Regions from separate parts of the Paenibacillus litoralis genome, predicted to be linked through region 2. Evidence: riboswitches for the same ligand, from Rfam matches in the RefSeq annotation. Region 2 holds a riboswitch; the other holds the start of a gene.
What was found. Region 2 has a riboswitch for cyclic di-AMP ahead of ACKGJP_RS18095 (CAP domain-containing protein). Riboswitches for the same ligand answer to the same signal wherever they lie in the genome.

Region 1 (7,595 bases), 3.7 Mb from region 2:
CTCCCGGTGCTTTTCCAGCGAATCGTTGACGTCCTCCGCGACGAGCCGCAGCGCAAGCTCGCGCAGCTTCCCGATGTTGCCGCGCTTCAGGACGGAAGCGCCGGCCGCGCTGCGCAGATGCCCCTCCGCCAGCCTCTTCAGGATGGTTTCCGGCGTGGCGTCGATCAGCCTCACCTCGTCCGCCAGCTCCAGCGTATCGGCCGGAACCGTCTCTTCGACGGAAATGCCGGTCAGCTTCTGGGCCATTTCCGTGGCGCCCTCCAGCTCATAGACGTTGACCGTCGCAATGACGCTGATACCTTTGCTAAGGAGGAAGCGGATATCTTCGAGCCGCGTCTGAAATCGCGCGCCAGTGCGGTTGCGGTGCGCAAGCCCGTCTACCAGCACCACTTCCGGATTCCGCTCCACCAGCGCCTCCAGGTTCAAATCCTTTTTCTCGGAGCCGTCCTTCAGCCAGTGAACGCTCGGAATGCGCTCCAGATCCCCTAGCTGCTCCACCGTCTCCGGCCTGCGCATCGTCGATACGGCGCATATGACGACGTCGATCCCCTGCGACTTCAATTGGCAGCCTTCGCGCAGCATATGGTACGTCTTGCCCGAGCCGCTGACGGCGCCGATATACACTTTGAGCCGGCCCTGATGCAGCTTGGAGATCGACAGCAAAATTTCCTCCGGCGTCCTCCTTCTGAACGTTTCCATCCGCTCCCCCTCCTAACGCACGCAGGCCCTGCCTGCATAGAGACAGACAAGGCGGCATACTCGCTCCTATTTTTTCAGTAAACCTTGCAGGGCGATATTGATGTTCAGAACGTTCACCCGCTTCTCTCCGAAAATGCCGAGATCGCGTCCCTCCGTATGATCGCTCACCAATTTCTCCAGCTGTGCGGCAGGAATGCCGGTCAGCTTGCTAATGCGCGAAATCTGAACGGCAGCCGATTCCGGCGTAATATGCGGATCGAGTCCGGAGCCCGAGTTGGTCACGAGCGCAATCGGCAGGCTGTCGGCCGGTACGTCCGGATTGGCGGCCTTCCATGCCTCGATCGACTCCTGCGTCCGCTTCAACAAATCCGGATTGGACGGCGCATAGTTGTTCGAGCCCGAAGCATCCGCCTTGTAAGCGATGCTGGATACGCGTCCTTGAAAATACTTAGGGTCGCTAAACGTTTGTCCGATCAGCTCGGAACCCACCGTCTCTCCGCTTCCGTTCTTAACAAGACTCCCGCCAGCTTGATTCGGCATGAGCGCTTGGGCGATCCCTGTCGTCACAAGCGGATATACGATCCCCGCCAGCAAAACAAACAACACGCCGATGCGAATAAGGGTAAACAGATACGCGCCTACCGACTGAACCGGCGCCCGTTCCGCTGCTTCCATGTTTTTCATTCCTTTTTCATCCCTCTCGAAAAGCTTCTTTGTCTATATGTTTTATACCCACAAATGAACGACCAGATCGATCAGCTTGATGCCGATAAAAGGCGCCACAACGCCGCCAAGACCATAAATGAACAGATTTCGGCCGAGCAGCTTGGTGGAGCTCATCGGCTTATAGGCGACGCCTTTCATCGCCAGCGGAATGAGCAGCGGGATGATAACCGCGTTGAACACGAGCGCCGACAAGATCGCCGACATCGGGGAGCCGAGTCCCATCACGTTCAGCACATCCATCTCCGGAATCGCCAGCATAAACATCGCGGGAATAATGGCAAAATATTTGGCGATATCGTTCGCGATGCTGAATGTCGTCAAAGCGCCGCGCGTCATGAGCAGCTGCTTGCCGATCGCGACCACCTCGATGATTTTGGACGGGTCGGAATCGAGATCGACCATGTTCGCCGCTTCCTTCGCCGCTACCGTCCCGCTGTTCATCGCCAGACCCACGTCGGCTTGCGCCAGCGCCGGCGCGTCGTTCGTGCCGTCGCCGGTCATCGCGACCAGCTTGCCTTCGGCTTGCTCGCGGCGGATGACCGCGATTTTGTCCTCCGGCTTGCTCTCGGCGATAAAGTCGTCGACGCCCGCTTCCTTCGCGATCGTTGCAGCCGTCAGCGGATTGTCGCCGGTACACATGATCGTTCGGATTCCCATTCGGCGAAGCTCCTCGAACCGTTCCCGCATACCGGGCTTAACCGTATCCTTCAAATAGATGAGGCCGAAAATACGATCGTCGACCGCCACCGCCAGAGGCGTTCCGCCAAGCGAGGCAATCGCGTTTCCCTTCGCCTCCAGATCGGCCGGAACCGTGCCGCCTTGGGCGAGCACCCATTTGCGCACCGCGTCGACCGCGCCCTTGCGGACCCTGCGCCCGTCCTTCAGATCGACGCCGCTCATTCGCGTTTCCGCCTTGAATTCGATGAACTCGGCTCCTGCAGCGAGCCCGTCGTCGTAGCTCAAGCTTTGCTTTTTCATCAGCTCCAGCACCGACCGGCCCTCCGGCGTTTCGTCCTTGACCGAGCCGATCGCCGCCCAAGCCGCCAGCACGCTCAGTTCCTCGCCGCCCACGGCTTTGAACTCGCTGGCCATCCGGTTTCCATACGTGATCGTCCCCGTCTTATCCAGGATCATCGTGTTGATATCGCCTGCAGCTTCGACCGCTTTCCCGGACATCGCCAGCACGTTGAATTGCGTCACCCGGTCCATCCCGGCAATCCCGATCGCCGACAGCAAACCGCCGATCGTGGTAGGAATCAAGCACACCAGCAGCGCGATAAGCACAGGCACTTCCAGATCGACTTGCACATAAGAAGCGATCGGTCCGAGCGTCACCACCACGATCAGGAAGATGATCGTCAGACTGATCAGCAGCGTGTTCAGCGCGATTTCGTTCGGCGTCTTCTGCCGTTTGGCGCCTTCGACGAGGGCGATCATCCGGTCGATGAACGATTCGCCCGGATCGCTCGTAATCCGGACCTTGATCCGGTCGCTGACGACGCGCGTTCCTCCGGTAACCGAGCTGAAATCGCCGCCCGCTTCCTTGATCACCGGCGCTGATTCACCGGTTATCGCCGATTCGTCGACCGAAGCGAGCCCCTCGATGACTTCGCCGTCTCCCGGGATCATCTCTCCTTGGGAGACGATGACGATATCGCCTTTGCGCAGCTCGGTGGAGGCAACGACCTTAACGCCGTCTCCGACCGCCTTATTGGCGGAAATCTCCTTTTTCGACTGCTTCAGCGAGTCGGCCTGGGCCTTGCCCCGTCCCTCAGCCAGCGCTTCGGCGAAGTTCGCGAACAACAGGGTAAACAGCAGAATCAAAAAGACGGACAGATTGAAGCCGACATTGCCTTCGGCATCGAAGGCTGACGGGAACAGCGTCATGATCAGCACGATCAGCGTCCCGACTTCCACGACGAACATGACCGGATTTTTCATCATCGCGGCAGGATTCAGCTTCGTAAAGCTATCGATAACGGCCCGCTTGACGATTCCCGGCGTCAGCAGCCTTTTGCGTTTCGTATTCATTACAGTTCACCTCATTATAGATTGGCGGGCTATTCAAAATTAGACGCGGAGCACGCTCACCCGGACGGCTTCGGTTAACGGAGCGTCAGATGTTCGGCGATAGGCCCCAGCACCAGCACAGGCAGGAACGTCAGCGCCCCGATAATGAGGACAGTCCCGATCAGAATGCCCGTGAACAGCTTGTTATCCGTGCGAAACGTCCCGACCGTTTCCGGCACCCATTGCTTCTTGACCATCGAGCCGGCGACTGCCAGCAGGGCGATCATCGAGACGTATCGGCCGAACAGCATCACAAGCCCCGTCGAAATGTTCCAGAACTTCGTATTGTCCGCCAGCCCTTCGAAGCCCGAACCGTTATTGGCGGCTGAAGACGTATATTCGTAGAGCACCTGAGAGATGCCGTGAAAGCCTGAATTCGTAATCGCGCCTTTGCCGAGGTCGGTCATGAAAGCCAGCGCCGTCGGAGCCAAAATAATGAAAGGATGCGCCAGAATGGCGATGGCGATCAGCTTCATTTCGCGCGCCTCGATTTTGCGCCCGAGAAATTCCGGTGTCCGGCCGACCATCAGCCCCGCCAAAAACACGCCGAGTATGGCGTACATCAGCATATTCACAAGCCCGACGCCTTTGCCGCCGAAAACGCAGTTGAGCATCATTTCGGCCATCGGCACAAGCCCTCCGAGCGGGGTCAGCGTGTCGTGCATGTTATTGACCGTGCCGGTCGTCGCCGCCGTCGTTACAGCCGTGAACAGGGCGGATTGGGCGATGCCGAAGCGGACTTCCTTCCCCTCCATGCTGCCCTGAGACGCATCGATACCGAGTGCGTTCAACACCGGATTCCCTTGGCTTTCCGCATAGTACACAAGCGATAGGAACGAGAGGAACAAGAACATCATCGCGGAAAACACGACCCAGCCCTGCTTCTTGTTGCGGGCAAACAGCCCGTACGTGTAAGGAAGAGCGGCAGGCAGCATCCACATCGAGAGCATTTCGATCACGTTGGTTAACGGGCTCGGATTTTCGAACGGATGCGCTGAGTTAGCCCCAAAAAAGCCGCCGCCGTTCGTCCCCAAATGCTTGATCGATTCCAGCGAAGCGACAGGTCCGATCGCGATCGTCTGCGTCTCGCCCTCCAGCGTCGTAACGGTCAAATTCGGCTGCAGCGTTTGCGGCACCTTTAGTGCGACGAGAACTAGCGTAACGACGATCGCCAGCGGGAAGAATACGCGTGTATGGGCTTTAATGAAGTCTTCAAAAAAGTTGCCGACCGTCTTCCCTCTGCTCGTTATCCCGCGGACAAAGGCAATCGCAACGGAAAAGCCCGTAGCCGCCGAGGTGAACATCATCATCGTCATAACGGCCATTTGCGAGAAATACGATACACCTGATTCGCCGCTATAGTGCTGCAGATTCGTATTCGTCATAAAGCTGATGACCGTGTTGAAGATGAGAGACGGCTCCATATTGCCGATCCCGTTCGGATTAAGCGGCAATCCGTTTTGCAGCCGAAGAATGATATAGCTGATCGCGACTAAGACGATATTCGTCAAAATAAAGCTGACCGCGTACGTTTTCCACGACATGCCGCCGCGGTTTTTTAGTCCGACGATCTTGAATATGACATTCTCGAACGGCCCGAAAACCTTGTCCGTGCGATTCGGTTCATTTGAAAATACGTGAAACAAATAGGTGCCCATCGGCTTAACCAGCAGCAGCAGAATGACGATCACCGCCGCTATTTGCAGTACTCCCATTGCGATTCCTCCTCTTTCATTCCCCAAAAAGTGAAGCGAAGCTTCGAAGCTTATTCCGATTACTTCCGAGGAGCCCCGGTTGTTCCCCAAAAAGTGAAGCGATGCTTGACGGCGTTAAAATTTCTCCGGGTTAATTAACGCATAGATAAGATATACAAACAGGAATACCGTAAACACGTACACGAGTATCACCGGCCATCGCCTCCCGTTTCATCGACTACCCGGCCGCACCAGGCGAGAAACCCGTAGAACAACAGGAACGTACCTGCCAACGTCAAAATCATGACCAGATCGAGCATGCTTGCCCCTCCTTCTTCCTTCCAACCGTTTGGCGGCATCGCTACCGCATCAAGAACGACATTTCCTCTTGCCGGCTGTAGATGACATAGTCAGCGCCCAGCCCTTTATAGATGGCCCGCGGATTCGGGCTTTGCGTGATCACGTAAATCGGCTTCGACGTCCAGCTCCGGCAAACCTGAATATACCGGCAGCACAAGGGCAAGCTTTGTTCAAACAAAAAAACTTTGCCGATCGGCCAATCCGGCACTTGCCACGTATCAATCGCATTCGTATCGACCGTGCAGATTCGCTTAACGCCGATTCGCCGCATTCTGGCTTCTTCCGTCTCGTTATTTACCAGCGCCGCATAGGGGATTCCCTTCACTTCCAGCAGCCTGATCAAGCTTTCGCCGGCTTTGTTGGGCGCAGCGACGAGACAATATTCGATTTCCCGTTCCATTCCCGTTCTCCTCTCGTTCATGCAAGAGAGGGCAACCTGTACTCCCAATAACGGTGCTGTCAGTCAAAGCGCATTCCGGGCTGGCAAACCCGCTTCTGCCGAACTCCTGAAAACGTCTTTCACAATTCCGCACAGCAAAAAGAAGCCCGGTTGAAGAGGACTCTTCTCGTGGCTTCTAGCAAGCACGGCGAAATAACCGCACCCGTCACGATTCAGGTTGCCTCTCTCAATACGCTTACGAGGTTAGCTGCCGGATTCGGGCGTGAGAGTCGCCCTACCTCTATCGTTATGGCATTCGCATAACTTATAGAGGATTCACCCCATGCGCCATTAAGGCGCGTCGGTTCCCCCGCTCCCCGGTATTCCGGGGACTCAGCGTCTTTCCTTACGGTATAAGACAATACAAAACCACAGGGATGGAATCCCTGTGGCCGTTTAGGCGATCACAAAGCTTCATCATCCTCTCTCCAAAAGCACGTCTGCGGACTTTCTCCGCTTCGTGTGCCAAACAACGCTTGCGAGGTTAGCTGACGGATTCGGGCGGTGAGAGTCGCCCTACGTCCCGCAGCGCTCCATGGCGCCCTGCGGAACGATTCACCCCGTGCGGCGCATGCCCGGCTCTCACACCGGTTCGCGTGCCGCGATTGGTTCCCCCGTTTTCCTTGCGGAAATTCAGCGAATCAGAATTTGGAAACTGTATAAGTAAATCATGAATCGTATCTTACTCCCTGCTCTACGACCTGTAAAGCAACGCCGATGCCGAAATTCGGCGCGCCGGCCCCGCGCGGGATTGCCCTATCCCCCTCAAACCATAAAATCTCCCATTATCACTGAATATCTCTTATTTCCTACGATTATCGTTATTATCGCGAAAGATGAAGCAAAAGAGCTCCCAGCGCATGAAAAACGAACTTTCGGCCCGATGAAAGCGATACAATGGCGAATAGCCGTCTCACACGTCGTTTTCTCGCGATTGGAATACTTTACAAGCCATATTCGCTGCTGGTATCATTTCATGCTGCTTCGCGCAGATAGGGATACAAGAATAAACGCATTGCGGCGTCTTTAAAGCCAGACGTTACCGAGAAATCGAACAATTAGCGGAGGATATACTCTGAGATTTAAGAAAAACCTTCAGGAAAGTTCACCCTGTCGGTCCTTTTTGTGCGAAGCCTTACGTCTGCGCGTGGGAGAGGGGACGGGTATGGGATTCCAGCCGCTCTTGAAATCGTGTTTCATTGAATTGGTTTTACGGTAATAACACGATTTCAAAGGCGGCCGCTGTCGCTCTTCCACCCCATACCCGTCCCCTCTTCTCACCTTTCCTGCTTTCTGTTACGCCTTGGTTCCCTACCGGTCTTCCAGCCGGTATTCATTGCCATGAACACCGCTGTCCTTGTCCAGACAGAACGTAGATGCGTGATTTGCCGCATTCACTTTCGATTTCATAGCCAAGCGGAACTGCAGTACACTACGTCTTATTCCGAAAAAACCAGTCAAAAGCGCAAAATAAGAGTCCTCCACGTCTTCTAAAATGAGCGTTTTGCCACCACGAAAAAACCGCCTAGCGCATGCGCTAGGCAGTTTCTTTGCAAATCACTATCGCGTGGTTACACGCTTTTGCGGCATATCGGGCAGTTCGTTGA
Region 2 (7,595 bases):
GGATCGAGACCGGCCGTCGGCTCGTCCACGATCAGCACGCGAGGATCGTGCAGCATGGCTTGGGCGATGCCAAGCCTTCGCTTCATACCGCCCGACAGTGCGCGAACCTTAATCTTTCGCTGCGCTTCGAGATTGACCTTGGCAAGCAAATATGCGATTTGATGACCGCGTGCTTTTCTGTCGCTCATCCCGGAAAGCATGCCGAGATAATCCATCGCTTCATAAACCGTGAAAGATGGGTAAATCGAGAAGTCCTGCGGCAAATACCCGACCATCCCGCGTATCCGAGCCTTCTCTTCTATTGCAATGCCGCCGATTTCAATGTGGCCGCCGCTCTTCGGCAGCAGAGTCGTCAATATGCGCATGAAACTCGTTTTACCCGCCCCGTTCGGGCCCAACAAACCGAACATCCCTTCGCCAATACGCAGATTCACGCTGTCCAGCGCTTTTTTGGCGCCGAACGTTTTCGTCAATTGTTGGATAAGTATTTCCATCTGGCAACCGCCTTTCCGTATGTTGATCGCATTTGCTTCATAACTGGCTATTTACCGCAAGCGTACCGTTCCAACCACTTTTCGCAGCAGCTCCACTACCTGACCGTCGTTTAGGCGCAGCTGCTCGAACAAGGTTGCCGCACCCATCCATAAGAATGAGAGTACGAATACGGCGCCCATCGAGAAATCGCTAGCGGCAAGAATGACGGCGGTGACGATTAACAGTGCAGCGGTGCAAAAAATATAGGCAAGCAGCGCTTTGCGATAACGCCTTATAAGCTCGGCCACGCACTCTTGCTCAGCCCGTTCCTTTTGCAAGTCTTCCGCCTTCGCGTAAACGCCTTGCAAAAAGCGGATTTCCGCATCGTTAGCGGTCTCGGTGTTAGAATCGTTCGGGTATACCTTGGCCGCCTGCGGTTCATTCTCTGCTTTTGATGACGAACGAAACATCGCTTATTCCTCCTGTTCCAGGTGACGCTTCATTTTTTGCCGGGCCCGGTAAATGAGAATTTTCATTTGCATCAGATTTTTACCCATGATGGCTGCAGCCTCCTTGTAGGAAAACTGTTCGACGTCGATCAAATGAATAGCCGTGCGGTAATCCTCATGCAGAAGCAGGAGCTTGCTTTGAATCACCGAGCGTTTCTCTCGATTCAATACGACTTCTTCGGTGGTACGGGCGACGGGAATGCCGGTATCCAGCTCGACATGCTTGAATCGGGTTAGCTTGCGGACATGGTCGACGCATTTATTGCGGATAATAGTGAACAAATATGGCTTAAACCTGTATTTCGGATTAAACCGGGAGCGATGGACGTAGATTTCCGCGAAGCTTTCCTGGGCGATATCTTCTGCTGCGTAATAGTCCCTGACATATTGTTGACCGAACGCAATCGCGCTTCGGCGATATTTCAGAACAAGACGTTCGAAACCGGCGTCGTCTCCTTGCATGAAACCCTGTATCCATTGCTGCTCTTCATCCATCTTGTCCCTCCCTTCCGCCTGGTTATCTATTATTCGTATCATTGCGCTGAAAAGTTACAGGGCTCTCGAACAAATCTTTTCAACCCTTCGAAATCGTCACGCTCGGCCGGTATCCGGGCAACTGAAAAAGCACGGTCATAGAGACCGTGCTCATAAGTTTAACCCTAAAACAACCATGAGAGCTGCACCTGTCCAGCCAATATTCCATGCCTACCTAGGATAAAAGGACGAATTGATTGGGATGACTTTTGATGTACGCGGCAATAAGCCGGTGCGCACTCTCTGCGGCCGACGTGTACTCAGCGAACAAATGTTCCGACAAACTCCTAAGCTCCGGGTCCCTGTCCAAATCGAGCGCACTGGCTTCCATCCAGCTGCCGTTCGACAAGCGATTCGTTCGATCAAGCGCTGTCTCGGCTTTATTCATGACGCGCAAGGTCTCATCCGCCCCGTAAAAGCGCAAACCGGCAAGCAGAGCCTCCCACGCTTTCGGCTTCCTTAGCTGTTCACAAGTCCACCAATACCATTCGACCGCCGAACGGCATGCGTGATTGTGGTAAGCGCGAAAGAGAAATAGCCCTCTTTGGCCTTCGCCAAGGGCTTGGTACATCTCCGCTTTCGTTCGGTCATCCTTTCCTCTCACCTGCAGCAGCAGAGGGCCGATACACGCCCACCCGAGCGTTTCCCCCTCCAATGCTTCGAAAATCTCTCGTTCCACCGGAACTAAAAGAATAATAATCGCCTCCACCCTCACCATACATGGGAAGCGGGCGGAAATCAATATGCCTTGCAATCTCATTTATTGACCGTCACTAGTTCGTTCCGATGCGATGACTCAGCAGCCATTCGAACAAATCCGGCCTGCGGTAAACCTCATCCATGATCTGATGCTTATAGCCGGGAAGCGGTGTTAGCAGGCTTCGACCGCCCTTTTCCTTAATGGCATTAACCATTTCTTCCGAATGTTTGTAAGGAACTACGTCGTCCTCGACTCCGTGAAAAGCCCAGACCGGCATCCGTTCGAAGACTTTCGCCTCCTTCGGATCATACCATCCGGATAGAGGGACAACCGCGGCAAAACGGTCGGGAGCATGTGCAGCCAGGTCCCATGCACCGTTTCCGCCCATACTGAAGCCGGTCACATAGACACGCGCAGAATCGATTCGGAGGGAGGATACCGTGTGATCCAGCAAAGCGATAACCTTGCTTCGCTCTTGCGGCCAAAAAGAGTTCGAAGGACACTGCGGTGCGACCACGGCAAACGGAAAATCGTCTTGTCTAACGGCTAGCCCCGTCAATCCATAACCTTCAAGCATGCTTAGATCCTCTCCGCGCCTCTTGATTCCGTGCAGAAACAGGATCAACGGCCAAGTTGTATCCTTGTTTTCTTCATATCCGTTCGGCACGAACCAAAGATGTCCTAACGTTCCGTTATGTACCGCTCGCTTTACTATTGGCATTGGATTCCCTCCTTGCTGGTTGAAAAAATTGTAAGTAAAGTCACGGTCAACCGTCAAGGAATTTGTGTACATGCCCTCCCTTTTTTATATACATTTCTAGCGGAGAGGCGAATAAGGTAAACGATAAGGGGGTGTACGGCATGGTACTTATTCGCATGGAAAGCGCAGCCAAAACGTACCGGCTAGGCGGAGAAACGATAAAAGCGCTCGATAACGTAAACCTCGACATTGAGCGGGGCGAATTCATCGCCGTCATGGGTCCTTCCGGATCCGGGAAGTCGACGCTGATGAACGTTCTGGGCTGTCTGGACGTACTTGAAACCGGCAGTTATTCGCTTGACGGGAGAGAAGTTCGAGGAATGACGGACGCTCAGTTGGCCGATATCCGAAACCGCAAAATCGGTTTCGTCTTTCAAAGCTTCAACCTGCTTCCTCGGCTGACCGCAATAGAAAACGTGGAGCTGCCGCTGATTTATCGAGGGCTTTCCAAAAAGGAACGGCTGAAAAAGGCGGCATGCGCTCTCGCTGAGCTCGATATGCAGGACCGTGCGGAACATAAACCATCCGAGCTGTCCGGCGGGCAGCAGCAGCGCGTCGCCATTGCGCGGGCATTAGCCGGCGACCCGCCCATTTTGCTGGCGGACGAACCGACAGGTGCGCTGGACACCGCTACAGGTAACGATATCCTATCGATACTAAGGCGCCTCAATGCGCACGGGCGAACAATCGTTCTCATCACGCATGATCCCGCTATCGCTAAGCAAGCTGACCGTATCATCCATATCCGGGATGGCCGAGTAGATTTAATCGTCTGCTGATAAGCCGCAAAATAAAACAGCCGTCAACGCAAGGCTGACGGCTGTTTCGATTGAAGATCGTATAAGGGCAACTTGCTCTGGTGAAGCTAAGCTTAGTTCGCGATAAACTCCTGCACCCATTCGCCATTGTAGTAAGCGACGCCGATCTTCGTGAAGTTCGGGCTCAAAATGTTTTGACGGTGCCCGGCGCTGTTCATCCAAGCAGTCATGACCTCTTGCGGAGTGCGCTGTCCTTTGGCAATGTTCTCCCCGGCATACGTGTAACGAATCCCGTAAGATTTCATCATGTCGAACGGCGAACCGTAAGTCGGTGAGTTATGATCAAAATAGTTATTGGTATACATGTCTTTGGCTTTATCGAGCGCCATAGCCGCCAAAGCGCTGTCGCTGGAGAGCGGCTTCAGCCCTGCTTTCGCGCGTTCCTGGTTGACCAGGTCGACTACTTGGCTGGCATAAGCCGATTGCGAAGCATTCGCGTTCGAGCCTTGTTGAGAGCCTCCTGTAGTTCCAGAGCCTGTTTGCGAGCCTGTGCCTGTGCCTGCACCGGAACCACCGCCTGTCGAACCTGCTCCCGTTCCTGCTCCGTTGCCCGTACCCGGTTTTGCCGAGAAGTCAGGCGCTTTAACGCCAAGCTTGGCAAGCAAGTCGTTCACATTAATGTTATTGAAATTCTTATTTCCTTGAAGCAAGGCTCCCAAATCAATACCATATTGCTTGGCTGCTGCGACTTGCGGGGCATTATCCGGAACGATGCATGGCGCTGCGGAAGCAGAAGCCGCACCGGCGCTAATAATCGGACCCAATACCAGAACACCTGTCATCGCTACTTTCTTAAAACGTTGCATCAAAAAAATCGTCTCCTTTTCCCGGCCTACGAGGTTAGCTGACGGATTCGGGTCAAAGAGTAAACACCCGGCCACAACGACGTGGCTTCACCCCAGTGACAAGGGTTCCCCCGTGCTTCTGACGAAGCTTCGGCCTTCTGTTTTTTTTGCCTCCGACAAACCGTTTTGGGCGGCTTCCCTTTGGCACGGTCAATTGTAGCACGGGAGATAGTCGATTTCATGACACAAAGTCTTCCAGAACGCGAAAACGACGATGCTTTACAGATGAAACAACGAGAGCACGAGACCGACGAGAAAGCCGCAGAGTGCGCCGTTTACGCGGATCCATTGCAGGTCGCCGCCGATTTTTTGTTCCAGCATTTGGACTAACGATTGGTCGTCCAACTTATTGAGATTGTCGCGAACCAGCACGCCGATACGGAAATGATTTTTCTCTACAAGATCAACGAGAAACGTACGAAGCCCTTCTTCCCATTTGTCGGTCATGCCCGGAATCGATCTTATTTTCTCGACGACGAACCTGTATGCGCTCAACACATACCGCCCGCCGTTTCGTTCATCTTCCTCCAGCTTTGCGACAGCCGCGTCGCGAATGTCTTGCAGCCTCTCGAGCAGAAAAGCTTCGGTTTCCGGACTCTCCGCTTTCTTCTCCAGCCACCCCTTCAGCTTCGATAGAATATCGTCGTTGTTCGCCAGTCTGTCCGCTTGATCCTTCAATTCGTAAAGCAGCTGCTCGCGGTAAGGGTTGCCCGGCTGACGAAGCTCGCGCATGCCGGAAACGAGCATCCCCTGCAGGATGCCGCCAAGCTTCTCTTCATTCATAAATCCGATAAAAGCTTGCACGGCAAACCCCATAAACCCGCCGACTTGAAGCTCATTCAGCTTGCCGTAAGCGATTCTCCCGAGCAACTGCTCCGTTTCTCTTTTGACGGCCCAATCCGTTCCCATTTCGAGCGCCCGATCGAGCGCTTTCTCGTCCCAACCGTCCCGAATGGCCGATGCGACAGCGGATTGCGCCAGAGGCTTAAGCTCTTTGTTCCGGACATAACTCGTCAGGTAGCTTTGAATTACCGGGGCAAATCGCTCCAAAGGAAGCTGTTTAAGCAAGGATTGCAGGAACGCCAAAATCCTTTTCCTAGCTTTCCGCTTCAACACAACCTTCGTTACCGCCGAAGAGATGATCGTCATCAGATTCAATTGGCTTAATTTATGCGTAATGCTATCTTTGTTCAACAGTTCCGTTTCCATAGCGGAAATAAGCGAATTAACGATTTTCCCTCTGTTCTTGAGAAGGAGCGAAGTATGCGGGATGGGAATCCCGAACGGATGGCGGAAAAGGGCGGTTACGGCGAACCAGTCTGCGATACCGCCGACAAGACCAGCTTCAAATCCCCCTTGGAGCAACGTCGTAATAAGGCTATCCGGCAAAAATAACGTGACGATAAAGCCGATTCCCATAGCAGCAAGAGAAAATCCGGCAATGTTCCTCGTGTTCAAATCAAACATCCTCCGATCGTTCAGAGATACGTACTAGTATCCCTCAAAAACTTTGCCTTACACGGCAAGAAGCATCTTTCTGCAAAATGGTTCCATTAGGTTCGCGGGCGAGTGCGATTCGTCGGAACCGCGGCTGTCGGATCGTCCGGCCAATAGTGTTTGGGATACCGCCCTTTCAAGTCCTTCTTCACTTCAAAATAAGCATCCCGCCAAAAGCTTGCCAAATCGCGCGTCACCTGAACGGGACGTTGCGCCGGCGAGAGCAGATGAACGGTCAGCGGCACCCGTCCGCGGCCGATCGACGGCGTATGCTCGAGGCCGAACATTTCCTGCAGCCGGACGGCCAAAACGGGTGATTCGGGATCGCTATAGTCAATCGGTATGCGAGAGCCGCTCGGAACGACGATGTGCGTCGGTACGAGCTCGTCCAGTTCGCGGCGTTTGTTCCACGACAGCATGGACTCCAACAGGTCGGCCACATGCAGACGTCTCAGATCTTCTCCGTTTTTGAGACCATACAAATGCGGAAGGAGCCAATCCTCAAACGTATCCGTTAAGCTTTCGTCGGAAACATCCGGCCAATCCTCGCGTTCTAACCGGTGCATGAATACTATTCGCTGCTGCAGCTGGCGGGCGGCTTTCGTCCAAGAAAGGAATCCGATGCCTTCCGCCTTAAGTCCTCCCAGCAGCGCCATAGACACCGCTTCCGGATTGGGATTGGGCATTGCGGCTTCCCGCAGGACGATCGCGCCGATCGATTTCCGTTTGCGCGCACGAACCGTTTTGGCTTGACGATCCCAAGAGATGATCGTTTCCTCCTCGATCTGATCGGCTGCATAACGCTCCAGCTCATCTTCCTGAATCGGAGCAGCCAGAAAAATTCGGCTCTCCGCTCCCATATCGTCCAGCTCTGCGGCTACGAGATATGGCTCCGACGAAAGCGGCTGCGCGTTTAAGAAAGCAGCCCCCCTGCCGCTTCGCAGCAAATAACGTCCGCCCTCCTTGCGGCCGGCGATTCTGTCCGGAAAGGCAAATGCAAGCAGAAAGCCGCACGCTTCCGCATCGCCGTCGGCACTATCTTTGATAAAGAATTGCCGTTTCCATTGATCCGCTTCAGCCGCCGCTCTTCTGCATACCGCCATGTCTACCTGATGACCCTCCTTGAAGAGCGGTTCCGTCCATTTCGAGCGGACCGCTTCCCGCAGCGCTTCGACACGAAGCCGCAAGTCTGCCGCAGGCGGCTGCTGAGGCTGTCCCCTGAGCAAATCCCGCTCGTTCAGCAATGCGGCAAGCTCGCAGGCCAATGATCCAAGCTTCAAAGGAATCGCCTGCAATATCATATGGGCCAGACGCGGATGCATGCCTAACTCCGCCATGCGCTTTCCGTGTTGAGACATCGTCCCGTCTCCGTTTAGCGCCCCAAGGTGACGCAGGAGCTGCCTTGCCTGCGAATAAGCGGCCGCAGGAGGCGGATCGAGCCATTGCAGCTCCGCCGGA

Region 1: another riboswitch for cyclic di-AMP. It lies ahead of ACKGJP_RS33825 (hypothetical protein); the one in region 2 lies ahead of ACKGJP_RS18095 (CAP domain-containing protein).

Annotation. Positions count from the first base shown of each region.
Region 1 covers NZ_CP176395.1:8,054,387-8,061,981, forward strand. Annotated here, with positions in the region: gene ACKGJP_RS33800 (universal stress protein) at 1-699, opposite strand, end outside; gene kdpC (potassium-transporting ATPase subunit KdpC) at 766-1,383, opposite strand; gene kdpB (potassium-transporting ATPase subunit KdpB) at 1,426-3,456, opposite strand; gene kdpA (potassium-transporting ATPase subunit KdpA) at 3,531-5,210, opposite strand; gene kdpF (K(+)-transporting ATPase subunit F) at 5,325-5,402, opposite strand; gene ACKGJP_RS33825 (hypothetical protein) at 5,551-5,949, opposite strand; cyclic di-AMP (ydaO/yuaA leader) riboswitch at 6,166-6,337, opposite strand; cyclic di-AMP (ydaO/yuaA leader) riboswitch at 6,447-6,637, opposite strand; gene ACKGJP_RS33830 (KamA family radical SAM protein) at 7,549-7,595, opposite strand, start outside.
Region 2 covers NZ_CP176395.1:4,348,225-4,355,819, reverse strand. Annotated here, with positions in the region: gene ACKGJP_RS18125 (ABC transporter ATP-binding protein) at 1-494, opposite strand, end outside; gene ACKGJP_RS18120 (hypothetical protein) at 546-944, opposite strand; gene ACKGJP_RS18115 (RNA polymerase sigma factor) at 948-1,478, opposite strand; gene ACKGJP_RS18110 (hypothetical protein) at 1,693-2,277, opposite strand; gene ACKGJP_RS18105 (prolyl oligopeptidase family serine peptidase) at 2,291-2,938, opposite strand; gene ACKGJP_RS18100 (ABC transporter ATP-binding protein) at 3,079-3,756, shown strand; gene ACKGJP_RS18095 (CAP domain-containing protein) at 3,849-4,601, opposite strand; cyclic di-AMP (ydaO/yuaA leader) riboswitch at 4,610-4,746, opposite strand; gene ACKGJP_RS18090 (DUF445 domain-containing protein) at 4,860-6,098, opposite strand; gene hrpB (ATP-dependent helicase HrpB) at 6,194-7,595, opposite strand, start outside.